Regions from separate parts of the Aromatoleum evansii genome, predicted to be linked through region 3. Evidence: predicted binding sites of a transcription regulator. Region 3 holds the regulator's gene; each other region holds the start of a gene.
What was found. The regulator HrcA, encoded in region 3, represses chaperone genes, less so after heat shock. The targets are predictions, from matches to a motif close to TNTTAGCACTCNNNGNCNNNGAGTGCTAANA.
Positions count from the first base shown of each region.

Region 1: a site for HrcA is predicted at 3,307-3,337, ahead of rpoH (RNA polymerase sigma factor RpoH). Genes of this name have one in related genera too.
Region 2: a site for HrcA is predicted at 3,006-3,036, ahead of groES (co-chaperone GroES). Genes of this name have one in related genera too.

Region 1 covers NZ_CP141259.1:4,400,663-4,406,113, reverse strand. Annotated here, with positions in the region: gene U5817_RS20625 (COX15/CtaA family protein) at 1-751, shown strand, start outside; gene cyoE (heme o synthase) at 723-1,631, shown strand; gene U5817_RS20615 (SCO family protein) at 1,660-2,253, shown strand; gene rpoH (RNA polymerase sigma factor RpoH) at 2,433-3,281, opposite strand; gene U5817_RS20605 (porin) at 3,671-4,822, shown strand; gene U5817_RS20600 (porin) at 5,145-5,451, shown strand, end outside.
Region 2 covers NZ_CP141259.1:966,872-972,322, forward strand. Annotated here, with positions in the region: gene U5817_RS04315 (sensor histidine kinase) at 1-186, opposite strand, end outside; gene U5817_RS04320 (GTP-binding protein) at 183-836, opposite strand; gene U5817_RS04325 (response regulator) at 838-1,419, opposite strand; gene U5817_RS04330 (HD domain-containing phosphohydrolase) at 1,468-2,775, opposite strand; gene groES (co-chaperone GroES) at 3,117-3,407, shown strand; gene groL (chaperonin GroEL) at 3,453-5,108, shown strand; gene U5817_RS04345 (response regulator) at 5,422-5,451, shown strand, end outside.
Region 3 covers NZ_CP141259.1:1,329,929-1,335,379, reverse strand. Annotated here, with positions in the region: gene recN (DNA repair protein RecN) at 1-469, opposite strand, end outside; gene U5817_RS06105 (NAD kinase) at 506-1,390, opposite strand; gene hrcA (heat-inducible transcriptional repressor HrcA) at 1,475-2,503, shown strand; gene hemH (ferrochelatase) at 2,534-3,631, shown strand; gene U5817_RS06090 (hypothetical protein) at 3,963-4,865, shown strand; gene U5817_RS06085 (serine/threonine-protein kinase) at 4,885-5,451, opposite strand, start outside.

The DNA.
Region 1 (5,451 bases), 2.3 Mb from region 3:
CCGCCGCGGCACTCCCGGCGTCGCCCCGCGACTCGCCGCGGCCCTGGTCGGCGTGGTGATCTTCCAGGGGCTGCTCGGCAAATGGACCGTCACGCTGCTCCTCAAGCCCGCCATCGTCACGGCCCACCTCCTCGGCGGACTCACGACGCTCGCGCTGCTCGCCTGGCTTGCCCTGCAGGCCCATGCATCGGCGCGCACCGAAGTTCCCCGCCGCTATCTTGCCCTCGCGCGTACCGCTTTCATCCTCCTCGCGCTGCAGATCGCGCTGGGCGGGTGGACCAGCACGAACTACGCCGCGCTCGCCTGTGCAGACTTCCCCTCCTGCCAGGGCAGCCTGTGGCCGGCGGCCGATTACGCGAACGCCTTCCATGTGCTGCGCGAGCTCGGCATGACCGCCGACGGCGATGCGCTCCCGCTCGCCGCGCTCACTGCGATCCACTGGTCCCATCGACTCGGCGCCGTGCTTGCGGGCGCCGCGCTGCTCGCGCTCGGCGGCGCCCTGCTGCGGCGCGCGGGGACGCGCCGTTTCGGCGCCGTCCTGCTGCTCGCGCTTGCCCTGCAACTCGCCCTTGGCATCGCCAACGTCCTGCTCGGCCTGCCGCTGTCGCTCGCCGTCGCCCACAACGCCGGAGCGGCGGTGCTGGTCATCGTGATGGTCTGGATCAATCATGGCCTGCGCGGGGCCCGTCTTCCCGCAACGGTCGCGCAGAGGAGGGTAGGCCATGCGGGCCGCGAAAACTCTTACGCCTGAAGCGCACGTTGCGTCTGCCCGTCTGCACGCCTTCTACGTGCTGACGAAACCGCGCGTGAATTCCCTGATCGTCTTCTGCGCGATCATCGGCATGTTCCTCGCCGTCCCGGACGGACTGCCTGCGCCCGCCATCGTCCTCGCGGCCACCGTCGGCATCGCCTGCGTCGCCGGCGCCGCTGCCGCGATGAACTGCCTCATCGAAGCCCATATCGACGCGCGCATGAGCCGCACCCGCGGGCGCCCGCTACCGCGCGGCGAACTCGGCCCGCGCGAAACGCTCGCCTTCGCCGGCGCCCTGGGCGGCAGCGGCCTCGTGATCCTGCACCAGCTCGTCAATCCGCTGACGATGTGGCTCACGCTCGCAACCTTCGTCGGCTACGCGGTCGTCTACACCATCTTCCTCAAGCCGCGCACGCCGCAGAATATCGTCATCGGCGGCGCCTCCGGCGCCATGCCCCCGGTGCTCGGCTGGGCCGCCGTCACCGGCGAGGTCAGCGCCGACGCGCTGCTCCTCTTCCTCATCATCTTCGCGTGGACCCCGCCGCACTTCTGGTCCCTCGCGCTCTACCGCAGCGCCGACTACGCGCGCGCCGGACTGCCCATGCTGCCGGTCACCCATGGCTCCGAGTTCACGCGCCTGTCGGTGCTGCTGTATACATGCATCCTCTTCGGTGTCACGCTGCTGCCGTTTGCGACCCGCATGAGCGGCGTCGCCTACCTCGCCGCCGCGATCCTGCTCGGCGGCTGCTTCCTCGGCCGCACATGGCGCCTGTACACGGACTACAGCGACACCCGCGCGCGCCGCACCTTCCGCTTCTCCATCCTCTATCTGTTCTTGCTCTTCGCGGCTTTGCTGGCGGATCATTACCTGCGTTACTGATCCCCACCATGTCCCGGTCCCAGGAAAGATGCTCCGCACCCTGATTGTCGCCGCAACACTCGCCGTCGCAACGCTCGCCGCCTGTTCCAACCCGTCCGCCACCACCGCGTTCCGCGCCACCGACATCACCGGTGCCGACTACGGCAAGGGGTTGGCGCTCTCCGATCACACCGGGGCCCTGCGCACGCTGGCCGATTTTCGCGGCAAGGTCGTCACCCTGTTCTTCGGCTACACGCAATGCCCGGACGTGTGCCCGACGAATCTCGCCACCATGGCCGAGGTCATGCGCCAGCTCGGGCCCGACGCCGAGCGCGTGCAGGTCCTGTTCGTCACGGTCGATCCCGAGCGCGACACCCTGCAACTGCTTGCCCAGTACATCCCGGTGTTCGATCCCCGCTTCCTCGCGCTGCGCGGCGATGCCGCGCAAACCACGGCGGTCGCCAAGGAGTTCAAGGTCTTCTACCAGAAGAGCGGCGACACTTCGGGTAGCAACTACACCGTCGATCACTCCACGGGAACCTATGTCTTCGATCCGGCCGGGCGCGTCCGTCTCTACGTGAAGCACGGTGAAACCGCCGACAACATCGCGGCGGATATCCGCAGCTTGCTTGCAGGGAAATAGGGCCTGCGGGGTAGCGCTGCCGGAGCGCAAGAAAGCTGCCCGAGTGCGGAACGGGCACTCTGTGGGAGCGGGACGACGAGCTCAGTGAGCGGGAGGAGAGGCGGTGTGGGAGCGGCTTCAGCCGCGAATCAGCGCCAATTCGCGGCTGAAGCCGCTCCCACCGGATCGCGGCGCAGCCCTCAGGCCGTGAGCAGCCCGCGCATCTTCTGCATCGCCTTCGCCTCGATCTGGCGGATGCGCTCGGCCGAAACCCCGTACTCCGCCGCAAGTTCGTGCAGGGTCGCGCTGTCGCCTTCCGACAACCAGCGTCGCTGCACGATGGTCCGGCTGCGCTCATCCAGGCTCGCGAGCGCTTCGTGCAGTCCGACGTCGTGCAGGTGCGCGAGTTCGGCCCGCTCCAGCACCTCCGAAGGCTCGGCGTGCGGGTCCGGCAGATAGGCGATCGGCGCAAAACGATCGTCATCGTCGTCGCTATCTCCTTCGAGCGGGATGTCACGCCCGGTCAGGCGCGTCTCCATCTCGACGACTTCCTCCGGCTTCACGCCCAGCTGCGTCGCCACTGCCTGGATTTCATCGCCGCTCAGCGTCGTTGAATCCTGCTTCAGGCTGCGCAGGTTGAAGAACAGCTTGCGCTGCGCCTTCGTCGTTGCGATCTTCACCAGCCGCCAGTTCTTCAGCACGTACTCGTGGATCTCGGCCTTGATCCAGTGGATCGCGAACGACACCAGCCGCACGCCGCGCGCGGGGTCGAAACGCTTCACCGCTTTCATCAGGCCGATATTGCCCTCCTGGATCAGGTCCGCGTGAGGCAGTCCATATCCCAGGTAGCCGCGCGCGATCGCCACGACCAGCCGCAGGTGCGACATCACCAGCCGCCGCGCCGCCTCCACGTCACCCTCGTCGCGCAGGCGCGTCGCCAATTCCACTTCCTCGCCTTCCGAAAGCATCGGAATGCGATTCACCGACTGGATGTACTGATCGATGCTGCCGACGGCAGACGGGACGGGGAAGGACAGGGCTTGGGTCATCTACGGAATTCCTCCATGCGCGTGATCTTAGCACTCAGCGAGTCAGAGTGCTAATGAAGGAAAAGAGTTCCCTTTGCACCGCGACCAACTATGCCGTCCACGTGAAAACTCCACGGCTATCTACCCGCGTCGGATTGTCTCGCGACGGAAAGTGGCGCCAGACAGGGCCTTTCGGCGGGTATTGATGCAAGTCGGGCAAGTACAGGTGGCTGCACGACCCGGCGCCTGTTGCACCCATGCAACAACTTTTATCCATTTGCCGTGTTCGGGGCGAACGATTCTTGCACCGCTGGCGGCGCGTTGAGCACAATCGTGGCAACTTCTCGCTTGAGAGGTAAGTCGGGCCGGGGTTGCGACCGCGGCTTCAGCTTCAATTAGAGGAGAAATACATGCAAAAGAAACTGATCGCCCTGGCCATCGCCGGCCTGGCGTCCGCTCCGGTTTTCGCGCAGACCAACGTCACCGTTTACGGCGTCGTTGATGCGACCGTCGAGTCGGTGAAGGCAAGCGGCGGCGATGTTCTGACCGAAATCGATCGTCGCACCCGCGTCACTTCGAACAGCTCGCTGATCGGCTTCCGTGGCACCGAAGACCTGGGCAACGGCCTGAAGGCCCTGTTCCAGGTCGAGAGCGGTTTCGCTGCTGACGGCACCGGCACCAGCAGCCTGGCCACCCGCGACACCTTCGTCGGTCTGACCGGCGGCTTCGGTACCCTGCAACTCGGCAAGCTGACCACCATCATGCGTGCCGCCGGCGCCAAGGTTGACTTCAACCCGGCCGCTACCGGCATCGGCTTCCAGGGCGCTGCCTACGGCACGATCGGCGGTATCAAGACCGGTATCGACGAGCGCATCAACAACGCCGTCGCCTACACGACCCCGGACTTCTCCGGCTTCAAGGCTCAACTGGCTTACTCGGCGGGCGAGAGCCGTGTGTCGCCGGACGTCAATGGCGGCGAAGGCATCAACTCGCAGTCGTACCAGCTGGCTGGCGCCTACGAGAACGGCCCGCTGTACGTTTCGGCCGGCTACGCTGTTGCGCAGGATCCCCAGGTGGTCGCTTCGGTTCTGGGTGGTTCGGCTTTCGGCATCAGCGACAAGCTGAAGGATGCCCGTATCGCCGCCAAGTACACCTTCCCGAGCAACACCAGCATCTCGGCGCTGTATGACCGCGCGACGTACGAGGCGTCGAGCGCTCTGGGTGACACCGATGTCAAGCGTAACGGCTGGATGGTCGGCGCTGAGCAGAAGTTCGGCGGCAACCAGGCTGTGTACCTGCAGTACGCTCGTTCGCAGGAACTGGACGGCGACGCATGCGACTTCGACGCCTGCGACAACACCGAGTTCTCGCAATGGACCCTCGGCTACACCTACAGCCTGAGCAAGCGCACGATGGTCAAGGCTTACTACACCCGCCTGAACAACGACAGCGCTTCGGCTGCTGACTTCTACCTGAGCGGCGTGAATGGCAGCTCCGGCCTGCTGAAGGCTGACGGTCAGGACGCTTCCGGCTTCGGCGTCGGCCTGCGTCACACCTTCTAATTCCGAGCCTCTCGGAATTGGTCAAAACGGGCGCTTCGGCGCCCGTTTTTTCGTTTGCGCTTCCCGTTTTCATGTGGGTGCGCGCGTTGCTGCGGTGCGGTGGTTTCCTTCGTTTTGGCGTATCCAAGGTCCGCTGCGTTCTTGCTGTTGCAACGATGCGACAGTTGTGTGACCGATCGATGCGCTTTCTCTTCCCTCGCTTGTTCGGCCTCCTATAATCCCCCGGTGCCTCCGCAGTGGCAGCGGACCCCTACCCGGGCTCCGGATCGGCCCTGTTGCGGAAAGCCGACAATCAATCCATTACAAGTGGGGAGTCGAATCAATGTTGAACGTCAAGACGCTGGCCATCGCGCTGGCTGCCATCGGTGTCGCAGGCGCCGCCCAAGCGCAATCCAACGTGACCATCTACGGCCGCGTGAATACCTCGCTGGAGCAGACCAAGGTCCAGGGCGAGAGTAGTGTTACTCAAATGGTCAATAACTCGTCGCGTATCGGCTTCCGCGGCAACGAGGATCTGGGCAATGGCCTGTCGGCGCTGTTCCAGGTCGAGAGCGGTTTCCGTTCTGACTCCGGCGGTGGCAGCCTGGCCAGCCGTGACACCTTTGTCGGCCTGAAGAGCAACCTGGGTA
Region 2 (5,451 bases), 360 kb from region 3:
CACCAGGGGCGCGCGGATCGCGCCGGGCGGTTCGGCGGCGGTGCCGAACGGCGCTCCGGTGGCGTCGAGCAGCGCCACCGGGGCCCCCAGCACGGGCGTCAACTGGGCGCACAGTTCATCGGCATCGCGGGCAGCGATCAGTTCGCCGAGCACGAACTCCCGATCGAAACCGGCCTCGCCGCTCATTGCGCCTCTCCCAGTGCGGCCCTGAGGAAGGCCGCCTCGTCGAGCCCGTGAACCGTGTCGAGTTCGAGCTCGGACGCAAACTGCCGCCACACCCCCTGCAACAGGACGCGGAAGGTCTGCACGACGCCGCTGCCGCTGATCGCGCTGGCGAACACCAGCGGCCACGGCGCCCCTTCATAGCGTTCGCGCACCTCGTCCTCGCTGAGGATGGAGGGCAGGTCGCGCTTGTTGAACTGGACGACGATCGGAAGGTGCTCCAGGTCGAGGCCGACGCGGCCGAGGTTCTCGACCAGATTCTGGAAGGATTCGCCGTTGTTCGTCGCCTCCGTGCGCTGCGAATCGGCGACGAAGACCACGCCGTCGGCGCGCGACAGCACCGCTTTGCGGGTACCGTCATGAGCGACCTGGCCGGGCACCGTAAACAACCGGAAGCGGATCGTCAGCCCTGACGGCGCACGAAAGCCCAGCGGCAGCAGGTCGAAGAACAGCGTGCGGTCGTGCTGCGTCTCGAGGGTCATCAGCTCGCCCTTCATCTCGGCGCCCACCAGATCGTGCAACTGCATCAGGTTGGTGGTCTTGCCGCCCTGCGCGGGGCCGTAATACACCAGCTTGAACGTCAGCCGGCCGGCGTCACGCTCCAGCTCCGGCATCTCAATGCCGCCCCGCGTCCGGATCGTCGAGCAGCGACTCGTCGAGCAGCACCGAACCGTCCTCGCTCCAGATCACCTTGGTGATGCCCGGCTCCTCGGCTTCGAGGCGCTTGCGCTCTAGCTCTTCCGCAGACATGGCGCCCGCCGTGACGCGCACCTGATCCGCCAGGCGTTGGTTTTCGAGCGTCAGCTCGCGAACCGCCAGCGCCTGGCCGATCGCGGCGACCAGCTCATAGTCGTTCCAGGGTTTGGACAGGAAGCGGCTGATGCCGGCCTCGTTGATGGCGCCGATCAGGCCGTTCAGGTCGGCGTAGCCCGAAAGGATCAGGCGCGCGGCATCCGGCTGGATCTCGCGGAAGGCCTTGAGGAACTGCACGCCGTCCATCCCGGGCATGCGATAGTCGGACAGCACCAGGTCGTAGGCGGTGTGGCACGACTTGTCGAGAGCGTCGGCCGGGTTGCTGAAGACGTCGATCTGCAGCGGATAGACCTTTCCTCCCGCCACGCAGGGCGTCAGCGACAGCAGTCGCCTCAGCGATTTCAGGATCGACTCCTCGTCATCGACGATCAGGATGCGGCTCATGGGACCTCCCAGGCGAAACACCGGCACGCCGGGCGCCGGTGCTGCGTGTCATTTGTCGTTGCGCACGTACAAGGTCAGTGTGATGCCTTCGCGTCGAGCGTAATTCTGGATCTGGCGCGTCAGGGATTCGTCGAGCAAGTAATCGGCCGCGAGGAGCAGGGCACCGTCTCTGCCGACCAGATCGCGAGCGAGGACCATGCCCGGCCGCAGGTCGGCCGCCGCCACCGGCAGGTCGCGCGACGGCGGCTCGGGTGTGACGCCGCCCTGCATCTCGACGAAGGCATCGACGACCTGCGGGTCGTAACGTTTGCCTCGCGCCCGCACGATCATCGCCAGCGCCTCGTCGCGCGTCATGCGCTTGTCGGACAGCGTCCCGTTCTGCAAGCCATCGTAATCGTTCACGACACTCAGGATGCGCGCCCCGAAGGGAATGGTCAGGCCCTGCAGCCCATCGGGAAAGCCCTGCCCGTCGAAGCGTTCGTGGTGCGAGCGGATCAGGTGCGCAGCGTCCTTGAGCTCGTTGAGCGGCATCAGCGCCGATTCGCCGGCGATCGCGTGCTTGCGGTAATGCGCGAGCTCCTCGCTGGTCAATCGCGGCACCGGTTTGGCGAGCACCGCATCGGAAAAACCGATCTTCCCGATATCGTGCAGCAGGCCGGCAACGAAAATGTCCTGCTGGCCCTTGGCATCCACTTCGAGTCGAGCTGCCAGCCGGCGCGCGAGGTCTGCAACCCGGCGGGCATGGCCAGCGACGCCGCCGCCGCGCAATTCGATCAGGCCCGAGAAGGTCTTGATGGAGACGAGGAAATTCTGCTTCAGACGCTCGTTGGCCTGCTTGAGCGAGCCATTGGCCTGCTCCAGCGCGTCGGTGCGCTCGCGCACCTTGTCCTCGAGTCCGGCGTTGAGCTCGCGCAGGGCCTCGTTCTGCTGCTGGGTAAGTGCCAGCAGGCGCGCGTTTTCCGCTTGCAGCCGGCGCCGTTCGAGCGCATCCCTGACCGTCAGCGCCAGTTCGCTGTCGTCCCAGGGTTTGGCGATGTAGCGATAAATCTCGCCCCGGTTGATCGCGTCGATGGTCGAGCCCATGTCCGCGTAGCCGGTCAGCAGCAGGCGGATCACGTCGGGCCAGCGCGTGCGCACCTGCTCCAGGAAGGTCGCGCCGTCCATCTCCGGCATGCGCATGTCGGACACCACCAGGTCGACGTGTTCGCGCTCCAGGATCTCCAGGCCGGCCCTGCCGCCCTCCGCCGTGTGGATCTTGTAGCCGGCGGGGCGCAATAGCCGCCGCAGCGACGACAAGATGCTTGGCTCGTCGTCGACTAGGAGCACGCTTGGGGTGATCTGGACGGTCTCTGTCATGGCCCTGTGGGGCTAACCCCGATGCTGGAGTGGGCAAAGCAAGTAAATGTATGCAAATTATAATGCCACTGATGTTAATGGCCGCGCCACTCCGGGCTGAATCCGCCAGCCCTTCAACCATCGCGCTTTTTTCCGCCGCTCACGGCATGCAGGGTGGTGTTCCGTCAGCCTGACAGGCGCGCGAAGGAAATGTCCATCCCGCACTTGAAATCCCAAAAGTGCGTCCCTATTATTAGCACTCGTTGGCAGTGAGTGCTAACGGCCCGGGCAGCGCCCGCGGCCACTGCGAATTTTCCAGACGGGCCCTGCCCGTGCTCGATGTGATAACAAGGAGTGAGTCAATGAAAATCCGTCCCTTGCATGATCGCGTGATCGTCAAGCGCCTCGAAGCCGAACGCAAGACCGCCAGCGGCATCGTGATCCCCGACTCGGCCGGCGAGAAGCCCGACCAGGGCGAAGTGCTGGCCGTGGGCAACGGCAAGATCCTCGACGACGGCAAGGTCCGCCCGATGGCCGTCAAGGTCGGCGACAAGGTCCTGTTCGGCAAGTACGCCGGCCAGACCGTCAAGGTCGAAGGCGACGAGCTGCTCGTCATGCGCGAAGAAGACATCATGGGCGTGGTCGAGGCCTGAGCCTCCCGTTCCGCCTCGTCAAACGAATCCTAGGAGCAATCAACAATGGCAGCTAAAGAAGTCAAGTTCGGTGATTCCGCCCGTGCCCGCATGGTCGAAGGCGTCAACATCCTGGCCGACGCGGTCAAGGTGACCCTGGGCCCGAAGGGCCGCAACGTCGTGCTCGAGCGCTCGTTCGGCGCCCCGACGGTGACCAAGGACGGCGTCTCGGTCGCCAAGGAAATCGAACTGAAGGACAAGTTCGCCAACATGGGCGCGCAGATGGTCAAGGAAGTCGCTTCCAAGACCTCGGACATCGCCGGTGACGGCACCACCACCGCGACCGTGCTGGCCCAGTCGATCGTCCGCGAAGGCATGAAGTACGTTGCCGCCGGCATGAACCCGATGGACCTCAAGCGCGGCATCGACAAGGCCGTAATCGCCACGATCGAAGAGCTGAAGAAGCTGTCGAAGCCCTGCTCGACCAACAAGGAAATCGCCCAGGTCGGCTCGATCTCCGCGAACTCGGACCAGGACATCGGCGACATCATCGCCCGTGCGATGGACAAGGTCGGCAAGGAAGGCGTCATCACCGTCGAGGACGGCAAGTCGCTGCAGAACGAACTCGACGTCGTCGAGGGCATGCAGTTCGACCGCGGCTACCTGTCGCCGTACTTCATCAACAACCCGGACAAGCAGGTCGCGATCCTCGAGAACCCGTTCGTTCTGCTGTTCGACAAGAAGATCTCGAACATTCGTGACCTCCTGCCGGTGCTCGAGCAGGTCGCCAAGGCCGGCCGTCCGCTGCTGATCATCGCCGAAGACGTCGAAGGCGAAGCGCTGGCGACCCTGGTCGTGAACAATATCCGCGGCATCCTCAAGACCTGCGCCGTCAAGGCCCCGGGCTTCGGCGACCGTCGCAAGGCCATGCTGGAAGACATCGCCGTCCTGACCGGCGGCCAGGTCATCGCCGAGGAAGTCGGCCTGACCCTCGAGAAGGCCACCCTGAACGACCTCGGCCAGGCCAAGCGCATCGAGATCGGCAAGGAAAACACCATCCTCATCGACGGCGCCGGCCAGGCCGACCGCATCGAGGCCCGCGTCAAGCAGATCCGCGTGCAGATCGAGGAAGCCACCTCCGACTACGACCGCGAGAAGCTGCAGGAGCGCGTCGCCAAGCTCGCCGGCGGTGTCGCGGTGATCAAGGTCGGTGCTGCCACCGAAGTCGAAATGAAGGAAAAGAAGGCCCGCGTCGAAGACGCGCTGCACGCCACCCGTGCGGCCGTTGAAGAAGGCATCGTCCCCGGCGGCGGCGTCGCGCTGCTGCGTGCCCGCGCCAACCTGGGCAACCTCAAGGGCGACAACCACGACCAGGACGCCGGCATCAAGATCGTGCTGCGCGCGATGGAGCAGCCCCTGCGCGAGATCGTCGCCAACGCCGGCGACGAGCCCTCGGTGGTCGTCAACAAGGTCAATGAAGGTACGGGCAACTTCGGCTACAACGCCGCCACCGGCGAGTACGGCGACATGGTCGAGATGGGCGTGCTGGACCCGACCAAGGTCGAGCGCACCGCGCTGCAGAATGCCGCTTCGGTTGCCGGCCTGATGCTCACCACCGACTGCATGGTCGGCGAGCTGCAGGAAGACAAGCCCGCGATGGGCGGCGGCATGGGCGGCATGGGTGGCATGGGCGGCATGGGTGGCATGGACATGGGCATGTAATGCCTGTCTGAGCGCCAGCTCACCTTCCGGGCCTTCGGGTCCGGTGCACAACGGCCCCGCTTCGGCGGGGCCGTTGTGCTTTTCGGCCGACGTTGTGCACGCAAGACGGCCCTCGCTGCGCGGTCGCGCTCGAAGCGTGTGATAATTCGGGGAGATGGGCAAAAAAAGGCGGTCGGGAGTTTCCGGCGCAGTCGGCCGGAAGCTCCCGGGAGCGGGCGCGCTGGCGGCGCGGCCATTCCTCTGACCGGGTAAAGGAGAACAGCGGGTGTAAATCTAGGCGCGCCCGCTTACATGTAACTTACATCCTGATTCCATGCGGATTCTGCTTGCTGAAGATGATGCC
Region 3 (5,451 bases):
CGAGGTGCTCTGCAGCGGCGTGCGCATCGATCAGCGCACGCTGTGCATCGCCTCTGAGCAGGGCATGATGCGCATGCTGCCCATGAATATCGGCGAGCCGGTCCCCAGCCTCGCGCAACTGTGCCTGCGTGACCGGCACGCCGTTGATCCAGGCCCGCGACCGCCCCCCCGCCTCCACAACGCGCCGCAGGATCGCCATGCCCTCGTCGGCCGGCAAGTCCTGCGCGGCCAACCAGTCGGTGAGGCCGCCGTCAGCGGGAAGATCAAATTCGGCCGCGATATCGGCCTTGTCGCGGCCGACACGCACCGCGCCCGCGTCGGCACGCCCCCCCAGGGCAAGCCCCAGCGCGTCGAGCAGGATGGACTTGCCCGCCCCCGTCTCGCCCGTAAGCGCGCCGAAACCCGCCAGAAAATCGAGTTCGAGGCGATCGACAATCACGAAATCACGGATGGTCAGGCGGCGGAGCATAGGCGTCGCAGAAGGAGGCTGAAGTGAGAAAGGAGATCAGGGCAGTCGCGGCGTGGCGCTCCAGTGGAGCTTGCCGCGCAGCATGGCGAAGTAACTGTACCCTTCGGGGTGCAGGAAACGCACCACCTTGGGCGAACGCGTAATCCTGACGACGTCGCCGGCATGTGCATCGAAACGCGTCTGGCCGTCGAAATGGATGCGGGCGTCGTGCGGGGAGAGCAGCTCGATCGCGATCCGGCAGCTGTCCGGGAGGGTGATCGGCCGGGCGGTAAGGGCGTGCGGACACAGCGGCACGAGGGCGATGCCGCCGACCGTGGGATGCAGGATCGGGCCGTTGGCCGACAAGGCATAGGCGGTGGACCCGGTCGGCGTGGTGATGATCATGCCGTCCGAACGCTGCGTGTAGACATACTCGCCGTCGATCGACAGATCGAACTCGATCATGCGGCCGAAATCGCCCTTGTTCACGACGACGTCGTTGAACGCGAGCGTGTGGAAAACGCGCTGCCCGCCGCGAACGACTTCGGCGTCTAGCATGGTGCGCGCCTCTTCGACAAAACGTCCGTCGAGGATCTCGGCAAGCTTGTTCAAGGCTTCCTTGCGCGGGATATCCGTGAGAAAGCCCAGCCTGCCCTGGTTGATGCCGACGAGTGGCACCGCATGTTCGGACAACCGGCGGGCGGTATTCAGCATCGTGCCGTCGCCCCCGAGGACGACGGCAAGATCGGCCTGGGCGCCGATCTCGTCATAGGTCACGGTGGCGAACTCGCCGACGAGCCCGATGGAACTTGCGGTACCTTGCTCGATCCATACAGCCAGCCCCCTTTCGCGCAGGAAACTGGCTATCGAGAGGACCGCGCCAGCGACATCCGGGCTCTGGTATTTGCCGATCAGGGCAATGGTATTGAAGCTCTGGCTCATGCCGCGGATTAAACCACAATCGCCGAGAACCTTGGCAGAGGCGCCGGCACTTCCATAGAATCGGGGAAATTACTTCTTACCGTCATGAAACCGCTCGACCCGCGCTCCCAGATCCTGCTCAAGACCCTCATCGAACGCTACATCGTGGAAGGGCAGCCGGTGGGCTCGCGTTCGCTTTCGCGCTACTCGGGTCTCGAGCTGTCGCCCGCGACGGTACGCAACGTGATGAGCGACCTCGAGGAAATGGGCTTCATCGCGAGCCCCCACACTTCGGCCGGGCGCATTCCGACGGCACTCGGCTACCGCTTCTTTGTTGACTCGCTGCTGACCGTGCAACCCCTGGAACAGGCGCAGCTGCGCGAACTGAAGGGGCAGCTGCAGCCCGACCAGCCCCAACGCCTGATCAGTTCCGCATCGCACCTGCTGTCGGAGCTGACGCAGTTCGCCGGGGTCGTCGTTTCGCCGCGGCGCGACCTGATCAAGATCCGCCAGATCGAGTTCATCAGCCTGTCGGAAAACCGCATCCTGCTGATCATCGTCACGACGGCAGGGGACGTGCAGAACCGCATCATCCATACCCGGCGCTCGTACTCGCCATCGGAACTGGTGGAAGCAGCCAACTATCTCACCGAACACTGCGCCGGACTGGGATTCGACGACATTCGCACCCGCATCCGGGCCGAGCTGAAGCAGCTGCGCAGCGACATGAGCGAGCTGATGAACGCGGCGGTCGAAACCGGCAGCGCGGCAGTCCAGGACGACAGCTCCCGCTACGTGCTGTCGGGAGAAACCAATCTGCTCGACATCGAGGACCTGTCGTCGAACATGGCGCGGCTGCGCGAGCTGTTCAAGCTGTTCGAGCAGAAGACGGGACTCATCCAGCTCCTCGACCTGTCCAATCGCGCCCAGGGGGTGCAGATCTTCATCGGTGACGAATCGGGACTGTCGCAGCTCGACGGCTGCAGCGTCGTGACCGCCGGCTACGAGGTCAACGGTCGCATCGTCGGATCCGTCGGCGTGATCGGACCGACGCGCATGGCTTATGATCGCGTGATACCCATCGTCGACATCACGGCCCGCCTGCTCTCGAACGCGCTGTCGAACGCGAACTGAGCGGCGCGCAACAATCACACAAGGATCAGCATGGCCCGTTACTGGCCCGAACCCGCCTGGACGCATGGCACACCTGCACGCACCGGCGTCTTGCTCGTCAATCTTGGCTCACCGGCGGCCCCTACGGCCGCAGCCGTTCGCCCGTACCTGAAGCAATTCCTGTCCGACCCGCGCGTGGTCGAGATCCCGGCGCCGGTGTGGTGGCCCATCCTCAACGGCATCATCCTGAACACCCGCCCGCGCAAGTCGGCCGCGAAATACGCGACGATCTGGATGGATGAAGGCTCGCCGCTGAAGGTGCACACGGAACGTCAGACGAAGCTGCTTGCGGGCTACCTCGGCCACCGCGGCATCACCGGGCTGCAGGTCGAGTGGGCGATGCGCTACGGTTCGCCATCCGTGCCCGAGGTGCTCAACCGCATGAAGGCAGACGGCTGCAACCGCATCCTGATCGTGCCGATGTATCCGCAATATGCGGCGAGCACGACCGCGAGCGTGCTCGACGAAGTCGCGGATTGCCTTGGGCACTGGCGCAACCAGCCCGAGATTCGCTACGTGCGCAATTTCCACGACCATCCTGGCTATATCGCGGCACTCGCCCAGAGCGTGCGCGACCACTGGATGAAGAACGGCGAGGGCGACAAGCTGGTGATGAGTTTCCACGGCATCCCGCGGCGATCGCTCGACCTCGGCGATCCCTATCACTGCGAATGCCGTGTGACAGCACGCCTTCTCGCCAGAGAACTCGGACTGGCGGACGACCGCTGGCAGCTGACCTTCCAGTCGCGCTTCGGCAAGGCCGAATGGCTGAAACCCTACACCCAGCCAACGCTCGAATCCCTGGCGCGCCAGGGCACGGCACGGGTGGACGTTATGTGCCCGGGTTTTCCGGCAGACTGCCTGGAAACCCTCGAGGAAATCGCAATGGAATGCCGCCATGCGTTCCTGTCTTGCGGCGGCAAGGAATTCCACTACATACCCTGCCTGAACGAACGTGACGACTGGATCACCGCACTGCGTGACATTGTGCAGGACAACCTTGGCAACTGGTTGTCCCGTCCATCGGTCGAGCCGCAGGAACTCGCCGCCAGTGCCCAGCGCGCGCGTGTTGCCGGCGCCAAGTGCTGATGAATCCGCAGTGATGCTCATGCCAGAGCTCATTGGCGAGTCGCAGGTCGAGCGCCTGGCGGCCGTACAGGAGACCATGCGCGAACACTGCCTGAAAATTTTCCGGACGACCTGAAGTTCTTCAGAAATCTGCCGTTAAAACCTGCACTTAAGCAGCCCGCAGGGGACCGCGATGAAGATTGCATCGGCAGACGTACAGCTCCAGGCTTCGCACCTCTCCTTCCATCGTCGCAAAATCTCCGAGCGACTCGAGATGTGGGTCGGTGAGCGCCCGGCCGACGGGAGGAACCCCGGCATCGGCGCCCTTGCAGTCGCGGGTGCGCGCCCTGAAGTGGAGATCTCGGCCGACGCCCTCGCCGCCCGCGAAGCCGAGGCTGCCACGGACGATTCGGGCGAAGAGGCTCTCGACCCGCGATTCCGCTTTCTCAAGCATCTCATCGAGGCGCTTACGGGACGTGCGATCAACACCCTACACCCCGGCGACCTCCGCCTCGACGAGGCGGCTGAGGTAAACATCGGTCAAGCACCCGCCGCAGGCCGCGGCGCGAACGCCACGCAACGCGCCGGATTCGGCGTCGAGTATGAATACCACTCACTATCCGAGGAATACGAATACACGAACTTCAAAGCGGAAGGCGTGATCAGGACCGCCGACGGGCGCGAAATCCGCTTCGATCTGGAACTCGAGATGGAGCGCAGCTACGTCGAGGCCTCCAACGTCCAGGTGCGCCTTGGCGACGCACGCGTAAAAGACCCCCTGGTGCTTGATTTTGCCGGCACGTCGGCCCAGCTTTCGGACATGCGCTTCTCCTTCGACCTCGACACCGACGGTCAGGCCGAAAACGTACCAATGCTTGGCGGCGGCCGCGGCTACCTTGCCATCGATCGCAACCAGAACGGACGCATCGACGACGGCCGCGAGCTCTTCGGCCCGACCACCGGGGACGGATTCGCCGAACTGGCAAGCCTCGACACCGACGGCAACGGCTGGATCGATGAAGCGGACGCAAGTTTCGGCGACCTGCGCGTCTGGCTGCCGGCAGCCGACGGCACTGGCAGCGTCATGACGGCAGCGGAAGCCGGGGTCGGCGCCCTCTACCTCGGACGGGTCGCCACACCGTTCGCGCTGCGCGGCGCGGCGAACGACACGCTGGGCGAGATGCGCTCGACCAGCCTATATCTGCGCGAGGACGGCACAACCGGCACGCTCAGCCAGATCGACCTGAGCGTTTAGGGCGACCTGAACCCGCGCCTCAGTCCTCGACCAGTTGCAGGTCGAGCCCGGAGGCCGTGAACTTGCTGGCCACAGCCGGCTCACCGTCCGCCGAGAGTGCGTGCAGCGCTTCGCCGAGGCGCCGGACGGCAATCGTCGCCAGCATGACCCGGAACAGTTCGCGCAATTCGTCCGTCGCAAGCGCCAGCGCGGAAGGATTGACCTCGAGATAGGTGGTCTGACTCACCGAGGTCACCGTCGTCATGTGCCTGTGGCGGACGCTGTCGAGCCATGCGATCTCGCCGAACACCTCGCCCGCACCGAGCAGGCTCACACGGCGCCCATCGACAGACACTTCGATCTCGCCATCGACGACGACGCCGAAGCGCTGGTCCGCGTCCCCTTCGCGAATCAGGGTCGTCCCGCAGTCGACGACACGCCACGCCGACAGGCGCAACACTTCCCACAGCTCGATATCGTCGAACTCGGTGAAGAACGCCAGCTTGCGCAGCAGCGAAAACCGACTGGTGTCGGGCGGCACGTAGGTGTCGTCCACCAGCTGGTAGCGCACCGCCGACAGCTCCTTCGCGAACTCGGCACCATTCTT